DNA from 3 places in the Bradyrhizobium sp. NBAIM08 genome. Region 3 is predicted to be linked to each of the others. Evidence: predicted binding sites of a transcription regulator. Region 3 holds the regulator's gene; each other region holds the start of a gene.
What was found. Region 3 encodes LexA, which represses DNA repair genes until DNA is damaged. Its sites were predicted from a motif close to TGTTCNNNNTGTGTTCNG; they were not measured.
Positions count from the first base shown of each region.

Region 1: a site for LexA is predicted at 2,720-2,737, ahead of uvrA (excinuclease ABC subunit UvrA). Genes of this name have one in related genera too.
Region 2: a site for LexA is predicted at 1,792-1,809, ahead of I6F37_RS18210 (PA0069 family radical SAM protein). Genes of this name have one in related genera too.

Region 1 covers NZ_JADYVR010000001.1:62,384-66,559, reverse strand. Annotated here, with positions in the region: gene uvrA (excinuclease ABC subunit UvrA) at 1-2,623, opposite strand, end outside; gene I6F37_RS00305 (outer membrane protein) at 2,898-3,653, opposite strand; gene I6F37_RS00300 (outer membrane protein) at 3,878-4,176, opposite strand, start outside.
Region 2 covers NZ_JADYVR010000005.1:50,469-54,644, forward strand. Annotated here, with positions in the region: gene I6F37_RS18205 (phosphoketolase) at 1-1,620, opposite strand, end outside; gene I6F37_RS18210 (PA0069 family radical SAM protein) at 1,831-2,994, shown strand; gene I6F37_RS18215 (VOC family protein) at 3,019-3,474, shown strand; gene I6F37_RS18220 (ribonuclease HII) at 3,552-4,176, shown strand, end outside.
Region 3 covers NZ_JADYVR010000001.1:171,807-175,982, reverse strand. Annotated here, with positions in the region: gene I6F37_RS00845 (GAF domain-containing protein) at 1-607, opposite strand, end outside; gene I6F37_RS00840 (hypothetical protein) at 821-1,258, opposite strand; gene lexA (transcriptional repressor LexA) at 1,648-2,349, opposite strand; gene glp (gephyrin-like molybdotransferase Glp) at 2,526-3,734, opposite strand; gene I6F37_RS00825 (hypothetical protein) at 3,954-4,157, opposite strand.

The sequences.
Region 1 (4,176 bases), 110 kb from region 3:
TGACGCGCTGGGCTTCGCCGCCCGAGAGCGTCGTCGCTTGCTGGCCGACATGGATGTAGTCGAGGCCGACGCGGTGCAATGTCTGAAAAGTCTCGCGCACGCGCGGCACCGCCTTGAAGAACTCGGCAGCTTCCTCGACAGTCATGTCGAGCACGTCGGCGATGCTCTTGCCCTTGAACAGCACCTCCAGCGTCTCGCGGTTGTAGCGCTTGCCCTTGCAGACGTCGCAGGTGACGTAGACGTCGGGCAGGAAGTGCATCTCGATCTTGATGACGCCGTCGCCCTGGCAGGCCTCGCAGCGGCCGCCCTTGACGTTGAAGGAGAAGCGGCCGGGCTCGTAGCCACGTGCTTTCGCTTCCGGCAGGCCGGCGAACCATTCGCGGATCGGCGTGAAGGCGCCGGTATAGGTCGCCGGATTCGAGCGCGGGGTGCGGCCGATCGGCGACTGGTCGATGTCGATGATCTTGTCGATATGCTCGAGGCCCTCGATGCGGTCGTGCGGGGCGGCGCCCTCGCTGGCGTTGTTCAGCTTGCGGGCGATGGCGCGGTAGAGCGTATCGATCAGCAGCGTCGACTTGCCGCCGCCAGAGACGCCGGTCACGCAGGTGAACAGGCCGAGCGGAATTTCCGCCGTGACGTTCTTGAGGTTATTGCCGCGCGCGTTCACCACTTTGATGGTGCGGCGATGGTTCGGCGGACGCCGCTCCGGCACCTCGACCTCGAGCTCGCCGGTCAGGTATTTGCCGGTCAGCGATTTCGGGTTGCGCATGATCTCGGCGGGCGTGCCTTCGGCGACGATGTTGCCGCCATGCATGCCGGCGCCTGGGCCGATGTCGAGCACGTAGTCCGCAAGGCGGATGGCGTCCTCATCATGCTCGACCACGACCACGGTGTTGCCGAGGTCGCGCAGCCGCTTCAGTGTATCGAGCAGGCGGGCGTTGTCGCGCTGGTGCAGGCCGATCGAAGGCTCGTCCAGCACGTAGAGCACGCCTGTGAGCCCCGAGCCGATCTGCGAGGCGAGGCGGATGCGCTGGCTCTCGCCGCCGGACAGCGTGCCGGAGGAGCGGGACAGCGTCAGATAATTGAGGCCGACGTCGAGCAGGAAGGTGAGGCGCTCGCGGATCTCCTTCAGGATGCGGCCCGCGATCTCGTTCTGCTGCGCGTTCAGCGCCTCCGGCACGGTCTCGAACCATGCGCCGGCGCCCTTCACGGACAGCTCCGAGATTTCGCCGATATGCTTGCCACCGACCTTGACGCAGAGCGCCTCGGGCTTGAGCCGGAAGCCCTTGCAGCCCTCGCAGGGCACGTCGTGAAAATATTTCGCCAGCTCCTCGCGGGCCCACTCGCTCTCGGTCTCGCGGTAGCGGCGGTTGATGTTGGTGATGACGCCTTCGAACGGCTTCTTGGTGTCGTAGGAGCGCACCCCGTCCTCGTAGGAGAACTTGATCTCGTCCTCGCCCGAGCCGTAGAGAATCGCGTTTTGCGTCTTCTTCGGCAGATCCTTCCACTTGGTGTCGAGCGTGAACTTGTAGTGCTTGCCGAGCGCGGTCAGCGTCTGCACGTAATAGGGCGACGACGACTTGGCCCAGGGCGCGATCGCGCCCTTGCGCAGCGTCAGATCCTTCTCAGGGATGACGAGGTCTTCGTCGACATGCTGCTCGACGCCGAGGCCGCCGCAGGCGGGGCAGGCGCCGTAGGGATTGTTGAAGGAGAACAGGCGCGGCTCGATCTCGGGGATGGTGAAGCCGGAGACCGGGCAGGCGAACTTTTCCGAGAACAGGATGCGCTCGGGCCCGCTCTTGTCGTGGATTTTCGCGGTCTTCTTCTTTTCCTCCGCAGGCGCAGCCGCCGCGGGCGCATCGGCGAACTCGACGACGGCAAGGCCTTCGGCGAGCTTTAGCGCGGTCTCAAAGCTCTCGGCGAGGCGCTGGCCGATATCGGCACGCACCACGATGCGATCGACCACCACGTCGATATCGTGCGGGAATTTCTTGTCGAGGCTAGGAGCTTCCGCCAGCTCATGGAAGGTGCCGTCGATCTTGACGCGCTGAAAGCCCTTCTTGAGCCATTCGGCGAGCTCCTTCCTGTACTCGCCCTTGCGGCCGCGCACGACGGGGGCGAGCAGATAGAGGCGGGTACCCTCGGGCAGCGCCAACACGCGGTCGACCATCTGCGAGACGGTCTGGCTCTCGATCGGCAGGCCTGTGGCCGGCGAATAGGGTACGCCGACGCGGGCCCAGAGCAGGCGCATGTAGTCGTAGATTTCGGTGACGGTGCCGACGGTCGAGCGCGGGTTCTTCGACGTCGTCTTCTGCTCGATCGAGATCGCCGGCGACAGGCCGTCGATCTGGTCGACGTCGGGCTTCTGCATCATCTCCAGGAACTGGCGGGCATAGGCCGACAGCGATTCGACGTAGCGGCGCTGGCCCTCGGCATAGATGGTGTCGAAGGCGAGCGAGGATTTGCCGGAGCCGGATAGCCCGGTGAACACCACCAGCTTGTCGCGGGGAATCTCGACGTCGATATTCTTGAGGTTGTGCTCGCGCGCGCCGCGGATCGTAATTGCGCGCAGGCTGGAGCCCGCGTTCTGTTGTTGGCGCTTCGCCTTGATCACTTCATCCATCCGAGTTGCCCTCAAGGAAGCCCAAAGGTGCGCGATCGCGCCAACAAAAAAGGCGCGCTGCGCCCGGAACCGGGATCGGCGCCGATGGGTATGGCAGCGAACGTAGGAAGAACGGCGGCGGATTTCCAGTGGGACTTGCGAATCGTCAACGGATTGTTGGCGTGCTGGCGGGATCTGGCAGCAGGAACGCGCGGAACCGCTCGCGGAGCACCCAGCCAAAACAAAGAGGCCGGCGCGAGGCCGGCCTTTCGTGACGATGTGACGTCGATCGTGATCAGTACTTCGCGACCACCGGGCCACCGAAGGTGTAGTTGAGTCGAACGGTAGCCATGTCCACGTCCTGCTTGATGCTGTCGGTGCGAGTGGTCACGCCGAGGAAGGTGAAGGTCTCGTTGTGCCTGCCCATGAACAGGTGGTTGTATTCGACACCGACCGACCAGTTCGGAGCGAAGCCGAATTCTATGCCGGTGCCGACGGTACCGCCCCAGCGCGTTTCGTTCGCGGTGTCGAGCGTAACGCCGCCAAAACTACCAGTGTACTTGTTGTGAGTGACGGCAGCGCCGCCCTTCACGTACCAAAGCACGTTGTTCCAGGCATAACCGACCTGGCCAGTGAAGAGGCCAATGGCGTCGATCCTGGTCTCGTTCACCAGCGGCGCGAGCGCGGCAGGCGAGCTGATGTTCGAACCCTTCAGGTCAGCCCAGTCGCCCTGGGCTTCGAGACCGAACACCCAGTTGGCGGACTGCCAGCGATAACCGATCTGGCCGCCGACGAGTGCGCCGGTCGCATTGTGACAACCTTCGGCCACCGCCGGAGCGACCACGAAGGGGCCGACACTGGTGAGATCCCAACAGTTGCGGCTCCAGCCACCGCCGGCGTTGGCGCCGAGGTAGAAACCGCTCCAGTTGTACACCGCGATCGGTGCCACCGGAGCCTTGGTGTAGGGGCGGGCCGCCAAATCGGCCGCCGAGGCCGGTGCCAACGCGCTGAGTGCGAACAAGCTGGCCGAAGCCAGCAAAAGCTTCTTCATATCCATTCCCCACTTCCATTTCTCATTCCGGTCTTCCGGAGAGCGGAAGAGCAGCGGACCTTATGACTCAAGCAACGTCATTGCTTTTACACCATTGAAGCCAAAGGTTGTGTCACCCAGCGGCCACACCCCTTCGAAAAGCGCGAGCGAACGGGCGGCCGCAACAAACAAAAAGGCCGGCGCGAGGCCGGCCTTTCGTGACGATGATGCGTCAGAGACGAAGCTCAGTACTTGGCGACGACCGGGCCGCCGAAGTGGTAGTTCACGCCGACCTGCACGGTGTGGAGGTCGAGAGTGCCGGTGTTGACCGGGAAGACGCCCGAGAAGTAGGTCTCGCCGCCCAGGCTGCGATAGAGGTACTCGCCCTTGACCGACCAGTTCGGAGCAAACATCGCCTCGACGCCCGCGCCGACCGTCCAGCCCGAATGGAACTGGCTCTCCGAGAGGCTCAGAACAGGGGGCGCGCTGACGCTGATCTTGTTGTTGATCCAGGCGTAACCACCCGTGGCGTACAGCAGGACGC
Region 2 (4,176 bases), on a different contig from region 3:
CTGATGGCTGAAGCCGTTATGGTCCTGGCGCCAGACATGCGAGGTCAGCAGATAATTGAGCGAGGCGATCGGACGCCGCCACGGCAGCTCCCGCGTCACCTTCAGCCATTTGGCGTGTTGGTTGAACATGGAATCCACGATGTGGATGAAGGCCTCGTAGCAGGAGAAGAAGCCGTGCCGTCCCGTGAGCAGATAGCCCTCCAGCCAGCCCTGGCAGAGATGCTCGCTCAGCACCTCCATGACGCGGCCGTCCTGGGCGAGGTGCACGTCGTAAGGCTCGGTGGGCTCCATCCAGACGCGTTCGGTGGCTTCGAACACGGCGTCGAGCCGGTTCGATGCCGTCTCGTCCGGGCCCATGATGCGGAAGTTGCGCTCCTTCGCGTTGAGGCGGATGACATCGCGCAGGAATTTGCCGAGCTCGCGCGTCGCTTCCGCAACGACTTCGCCGGGCTGCGTCACCTCGATCGCGAAGCTGCGGAAGTCGGGCAGCTTCAGCTCCTTCTTCAGCACGCCGCCATTGGCATGCGGATTGGCGCCCATGCGCCTGACGCCTTCGGGCGCAAGCGCCTGAAGCTCGGCAACGAGCGCGCCGTTGCCATCGAACAGCTTTTCCGGCTCGTAACTGCGCATCCAGTCTTCGAGCACCTTGAGATGCTCCGGGTTCTCGCGGCAGCCTGCGACTGGCACCTGATGCGCGCGCCAGAAGCCCTCCACCTTCTTGCCGTCGACCTCCTTCGGGCCGGTCCAGCCCTTCGGGCTGCGCAGCACGATCATCGGCCAGCGCGGCCGCTCGACGGTTGTGCGGCCGTCGCGGGCATGCTGCTGGATCGAGCGGATGCTGGCGAATGCGACGTCCAGCGCATCGGCCATGGCCTGGTGCATCAATTTGGGATCGTCGCCGCTGACGAACAGCGGCTCATGGCCGAACCCGCGGAAAAGGTCGCGGATCTCCGCGTCCTGCATCCGCCCGAGCACGGTGGGGTTGGCGATCTTGTAGCCGTTGAGATGCAGGATCGGCAGCACTGCGCCGTCATGGGCGGGGTTCAGGAACTTGTTGGAGTGCCAGGACGCAGCGAGCGGGCCGGTCTCGGCCTCGCCGTCGCCGACCACGCAGGCGACGATCAAATCCGGATTGTCGAATGCGGCGCCATAGGCGTGCACCAGCGCATAGCCAAGCTCGCCGCCTTCGTGAATCGAGCCGGGCGTTTCCGGTGCCGCATGGCTCGGAATGCCGCCGGGGAAGGAGAACTGCCGAAACAGCTTGCGCAATCCATCCGCATCGCGCGCGATCTCGGGATAGATCTCGCTGTAGCTGCCTTCGAGATAAGTGTTGGCGACCATGCCCGGACCGCCATGGCCGGGACCGCAGACATAGATCACGCTGACATCGAGCGCCCGGATGACGCGGTTGAGATGGGCGTAGATGAAGTTCAGGCCCGGCGTCGTGCCCCAATGACCCAGCAGACGCGGCTTGATGTGCTCGGGCCGCAGCGGCTCGCGCAGCAGCGGATTGTCGAGCAGGTAGATTTGCCCGACCGAGAGGTAGTTGGCGGCGCGCCAATAGCGATCGAGCAGATCGAGGTCGCTGCTCGCTTCGGCCGTTTTTTGTTGGATTGTCATGTTCCTGCCGACCTTCACTTCGCGATCGTCACCAACCCGGTTCCGGGGCGATCGATCCGTCGGGCATGAAACGGGATGGTCGTGACGGCCGTGTTGCGTGAGGTCAAAGGCAGGCGCGCGAAGTTTAGGCAGCTCTACTGTGCATGGGGTTGTTTTCACGTTTTTGGTTTGTGTTCTTGATTTGTTCCTATGTCGTGCTATCTTGGCTGCATGAGTCCAGCATCCTCTCATGCTCTCAAGCACCCGCCGGTCACGGCGCCCTCCGAGCCGGCGGGTGCGCCTTCAGATTTCCCCGAGCTTGGCGTCGCCATCGACCGCGCGCGACGGCGAGGGCGGGGCGCGCAGTCCAACGCCAGCGGCCGTTACGAGGCCGAGGCGCGCGTCGCTTTCGACGACGGCTGGCAGAGCCTCGACGAGCTGCCGCCGTTCAAGACGAGTGTCGCCATCGACACCTCACGCAAGGTGATCACCCGCAACGATTCCCCCGACATCGGTTTCGACCGCTCGATCAATCCCTATCGCGGCTGCGAGCACGGCTGCGTCTATTGCTTCGCGCGGCCGACCCACGCCTATCTCGGCCTGTCGCCGGGGCTCGACTTCGAGTCAAAACTGTTCGTGAAGCCCGAGGCGCCTTCGCTGCTCGAGAAGGAGCTTGCGGCTCCCGGCTACGAGCCGCGGATGATCGCGATCGGCACCAACACCGATCCCTACCAGCCGATCGAGCGCGAGCGCAAAATCATGCGCGGCATTTTGGAAGTGCTGGAGCGCGCAGGGCATCCCGTCGGCATCGTCACCAAGTCGGCGCTGGTGCTGCGCGACATCGACATTCTCCAGCGGATGGCCAAGCGCAACCTCACCAAGGTCGCGATCTCGGTCACCTCGCTCGATCCGAAGCTGGCGCGCACCATGGAGCCGCGGGCCGCGACGCCGCCGAAACGGCTGGAGGCGCTGAAGCAGCTCTCGGACGCCGGCATTCCCACCACGGTAATGGTCGCGCCCGTGATCCCCGCACTGAACGATTCCGAGATCGAGCGCATCCTCGATGCCGCCGCCCATGCCGGGGTCAAGGAAGCCGCCTATGTGCTGCTGCGGCTGCCGCTGGAGGTGCGCGATCTCTTCCGCGAATGGCTGATGGCGAACTATCCGGACCGCTATCGCCACGTCTTCACCCTGATCCGAGACATGCGCGGCGGGCGCGACTACGACGCCAAATGGGGCGAGCGGATGAAGGGCACCGGACCGATGGCCTGGACCATCGGCCGCCGCTTCGAGATCGCCTGCGAGCGACTCGGCCTCAACAAGCGGCGCTCCAAGCTGACCATTGATCACTTTGCGCGGCCGAAGCGGAACGGTGATCAGCTCAGCCTGTTTTGAGCGGACACGTGCAAGAGGTGTCGCATGCTCAAGGAACTCACCGTGCCGGTGCCGCGGCTGACCGTCATCACGCTCGGTGTGAACGACATCCGCGCCAGCATCGCCTTCTACGACGCGCTCGGTTTCTCGCGCCGGCTGAAGGAGACCGGCGAGGCGGTTGCGTTCTACGACACCGGCGGTCCGGTGCTAGCGCTTTATCACTGGGATCGGCTCGCGGCGGACGCGTCCTTGGAGGACCAGCCGAGGCCCACGACCTTTCGCGGCATGACGCTTGCCTGGAATTGCGTGACCCGCGAGGAGGTCGACGAGGTGCTGGCATTCGCCGTCGAGAAGGGGGCCACCTTGCTGAAGGCGGCGCACGCGACCGATTACGGCGGCTATTGCGGGTATTTTGCCGATCCCGATGCACATGTCTGGGAAGTCGTGGTCGCACCCGGCATCGAGGTGGGCGAGGACCGGCGGGTGCATCTGGCGGAGTAGGGCGGGCGGCCTGAATAACGGGAATATCCTGGGTTCCCGGTTGCGCTGGCGAAGCCCCCTGGCGCACGATCCCGGCCATGATTCGGGACCCCTCCGCCAAGACCCCAGCCAAAGCCGCGCCGAAGAAAAAGGCCGCGCCGAAGGCTGTGCCCGCCAAGGCGGCAAAGATATCTGCGGCCGATGCTGCGAAGGTTCCTGCCGGTAGGAAAGGCATCATTGCCGTTGCTCCTCCGAGCTTCCGCCGCGAGCGCGCGCTGATCAAGCGCGGCGTCTGGCCGGTCGCGGGCTGTGACGAGGCCGGCCGCGGCCCGCTCGCAGGTCCCGTGGTGGCCGCCGCTGTGATTCTCGATCCCGACCGCATTCCGCGCGGCATCGACGATTCCAAGCGCCTGACCGCTGAGGAGCGCGAAAAGCTGTTCGACAAGATCTGCGCCACCGCGCAGGTCTCGGTCGCCGTCGCCTCGCCGGCGCGAATCGACCGCGACAACATCCTGCGCGCCTCGCTGTGGGCGCTGAAGCGCGCCGTGGTGGCCCTGCCCGAGGCGCCCAGGCACGTCTTCGTCGACGGCCGCGACCGGCTCGACACCGCATGCGACTGCGAGGCCGTGATCGGCGGCGACGGTATCGTGCTGTCGATCGCCGCGGCCTCCATCGTCGCCAAGGTCACCCGGGACCGGCTGATGTGCGCGCTGGCGCAGGACT
Region 3 (4,176 bases):
AGGTCTGGTCGGTGCCGGTTCGATAGGGCACGCCTACGCCGAGATTGATCCCGACCTTGGCGGCGTCCTCCCAGCGCAGGAAGCTCTTGGCGTCGTGCAGGTCCTTGATGATCAGCGGCAGGCCCGCCTTCCATGTACGTCCGGGCAGGCCGAATCCGCGCGGAAATCTGGTGTGGCGGGAGTTGAATTCGAACATGTCCGCCGTGCCGTAATAGCCATCGACGAGCCCCATCTCATGCGAGAGATCAGGATCGTTGTGCCAGAGCTCGATCGCGCCGACATGCGCCTCGTCGTCGCCGCAGAACAGCACCAGCACGGCTTGCAGGAATTCGCCCGCGAACACCGGCACCGCCACGCCACAGGTGAGGCCGGCCGCAACGGCCTGATCGGTCCGCTTGAAATAGGAGTTGGCGAATTTCGTGAGGATGACGGGGTGGGCACAGGCCCAGGCCTTGCCTGGAAGTCCCTCGTCATATCCGAAGTGCAGCTCTTCGCTGACGGCCTTGAACGCGGACAGCCCTTCGTCGTAGAGGCCGCCGCCGAATTCCAGCCGCATGCGCGCCCGGTCGGGTACCCAGAGTTCAACGACGCGAATGAAGGTCTTCATGGAGCCTGTCCGCCGCCTCAAGCCATTGCAGCATCGGTCATCTGGCTGCGGAGCGGACGTTCAAAATTCAGGCAGGACGGCTCAAACTTCGTGCGGCGACGAGGCGCGGAGGCTCGCCGATCGAATGTCCTGAAACACAAACTCACCGGGCTCGCCGGCCTCGGCCGGCGACGGTAATTTCAATCCGGGCCTCGCCCCGTCGGGCGCAGGGCGTCAGCCGATCGGCAAGCGCGTGATCGTGGGCGGCCGCGTCTCGGCGACGATCTGCGGCTTGTGCTCGCGCTCGGGCACCGGCTGCGTCACCGGCAATTGCAGCACGGTCGCGCGCTGGCCTTCGACGAGCTGCGTCACCAGCACGTATTTGCCGTCGGGGAATTCGATCGCGTCATGATGGCGATCGGGAATGTGCGGGTCGATCTTGCCGAACTTGCCGACGCGAGAGTTCACGGTGCGCGTCCAGATCCAGCGGTTGTCGTAGCGGACATTGTCGGCGAAAGCGAGCTCCGTCCCCGGCAGCAGACAGACCGCGACGGAGGGATCGGCTTCGGAAGCGAAACCGCGCGTCGAGGTGCCGCGGAAGGTTGTCGTGACGATCGTCTCGCCGACTTCGGCGGGGCGCGTCGCGACGGCATGCAGGCTGTAGTCACACATCGGGTGCTCCTCATGCTGGGATAGCGACCCGCGTCTCTTTCGAGGCGCAGGCCTCTATCAGAGTGGAAGCATACAACGCTCTGCTCGGTTATGGGCAAATCTGCGGCTCGCGTCCGCAGCGCGCGATCACATTATCTTTCCCGGATTCGATAGGAACAAACCTCGCGTCCTTGCATTCGGCCGGAGCTATCAGCACTGCCGGCACAACTCTACCGGTGAAGCAGAGCGAGATTGCTGTGCGCCTGCGCGGGCGAATGTCGCGCGGGAGGATGGACCGGACAGCCGGCGCAGAACCAGAGAAACCGTCCAGCCGGAGCGGACAAGTATCCGCTCCGATCCTGGATCGCCGATGCCGATCGAAACGCGCGCGGCGCTTGATGTTTCCCGTATCAGTACTTCCGGTAAAGCCCGATCAGCTTGCCCTGGATCTTCACGCGGTTCGGCGGAAGAATGCGGACCTCGTAGGCGGCATTGGCGGGCTCAAGCGCGATCGAGGCGCCGCGGCGGCGGAAGCGCTTGAGCGTGGCCTCCTCGTCGTCGATCAATGCCACCACGATGTCGCCGGTATTTGCGGTCTCGTTGCGCTGGATCAGCGCCATGTCGCCGTCGAGGATGCCGGCCTCGACCATCGAATCGCCGCGCACTTCGAGCGCGTAGTGCTCGCCCGAGCCGAGCATGTCCGGCGGCACGCTGATGGTATGGCTGCGGGTCTGCAGCGCCTCGATCGGCGTGCCGGCGGCGATGCGGCCCATCACGGGCACCGCGACGGGGCGCTCGCCCTCGTCCGCGGGCGGGCTGGAGCTCGCGCGCACCTTGCCGAGATTGCCCTCGATCACGCTCGGGGTGAAGCCACGGCGATTGCCGGCGGCGGCCTGGAGCTCGGGCAGCTTGATCACCTCGATGGCACGGGCGCGGTTGGGCAGGCGGCGAATGAAGCCGCGCTCCTCGAGCGCAGTGATCAGGCGATGGATGCCTGACTTCGAGCGCAGGTCGAGCGCATCCTTCATCTCGTCGAAGGACGGCGGCACGCCGCTTTCCTTCAGACGTTCGCTGATGAACCGCAGAAGCTCGTATTGTTTGCGCGTCAACATCTCGACCAAAGTCCCCCGGTTGATGTCGTTCGATTCCGACACGATGAAGCCGGCACTAAGCCGCTACATCCTCGAAACAAATCATGAACGGACACTATATGTTCGATATGTGTTCCGCAACTGCTTAATTTATGGTGAACGCGGCCAAGCTCGCGGAATGCGTGTGGCTGGGCGGCTCAGACGGGCAGCCGGAGCACCTCGCAAGGCGTGCCTGCCTCGGCCTTCGGCGCGAACGGTGCGCGCACCAGAAGTACCTGTGCCGCAGCGAGATTCGCAAGAAGGGAGGAGTCCTGATGGCTGACCGGAAGGGCGACGCGCGTGCCGTCGTCGCGCTCCTCCAGCCGCGCACGCAGATAGTCCTCGCGCTGGTCGTTGGCGGCGAGATCGCGGCCCAGCACGGCGCGCTCGCGCCGATGATGAATCGCTGAACGGCCCGACAGGGCGCGAATCAAGGGGACCATGAACAGGAAGGCGCACACGTAGGACGACACGGGATTGCCGGGCAGGCCAATCACGCGCATCGCGCCTATCCGACCGTGCATCATCGGCTTGCCCGGCCGGATCGCGATCTTCCAGAACGCCATCGCGATGCCTTCGCCCTTGAGCGCCTGCTGGACCAGGTCGTGGTCGCCGACCGAGGCACCGCCGGTCGTGATCAGGATGTCGGCGCCGCTCTCGCGCGCGCGGCGGATGCCGGCGGACGTCGCCTCCAGTGTATCGGCGGCAATTCCGAGGTCGATGGTCTCGGCGCCCTCGCTGCGGGCGAGCGCATGCAGGGCATAGCCGTTGGAATAGACGATCTGGCCGCGACCAGGCGTGGTGCCCGGCATCACGAGCTCGTCGCCGGTGGCGAGAACGGCAACCCTCGGGCGGCGGATGACGGCGAGATGCGGATGATTCATTCCGGCGGCAAGGGCGAGATCGCGCTCGGTGAGGCGGATTCCCTTGCGCAGCAGCACGTCGCCTTCGCGGAAGTCGACGCCTGCAGGGCGGATGTGCCGGCCGAAACTGGCGGCTTCCTTGATCGTCACATGTTTGCCGTCGGCAGCCGTGTCCTCCTGGATCACGACGGCATCGGCGCCGTCGGGAACGACGCCGCCGGTGAAGATCCGCACGGCTTCGCCGGGGCCGACGCTTCCCGCGAACGGCCGGCCCGCCGCGACCTCGCCGACGACGGTCAACCTCGAATCGTTTGCCGCGTCGGCCGTGCGTACGGCATAGCCGTCCATCGCCGACATCGCCTCCGGCGGCTGCGTGCGCCGCGCCGCGACATCGCGGGCGAGCACACGATGGTAGGCCTCGTCGAGGCAAACCATCTGTTCAGCCAGCGGCTCGACGCCGGCCAGCACCGCGGCAAGCGCGTCAGAAACCGGCATCAGGGCCACGGGCGAACTCCTGCTGAGCACATCAGTCAATGGGCGGCGAGAGTTCTAGCCGAGTGCAGGCGTGAGGCAAAGCAGCACGCGGGATGATTTATCCTGCGTGATCGCGGGGTGGAGGAGGTCGGCTCAACTCCGCCGCGGCATGATGCGGAAGGCGAGACAGACCGGAACGAGGATTGCCATGGCAAGGACGAGAATGACGAGCGCCACGGCCAACATCGTTCAACGCCCCGTCGGATCGCCCGGACTGATGTCCGCGACGTCGGGCGGCTTGGGACCCTGATCCTTGTCCGGCAGCGGGTCCGCCTGGGATTTTAGGTCGGCGGCCTTGCTGATCAGCTTGGCGGAGAGGTCAGAATCCGAGGTGGTTCTGGCGAATTCGAGCAGGAGAGAGGCTTGCTTGGTGAGATAGGTCTTGCCCAGCACGTCGATCAGTCCAATGTAG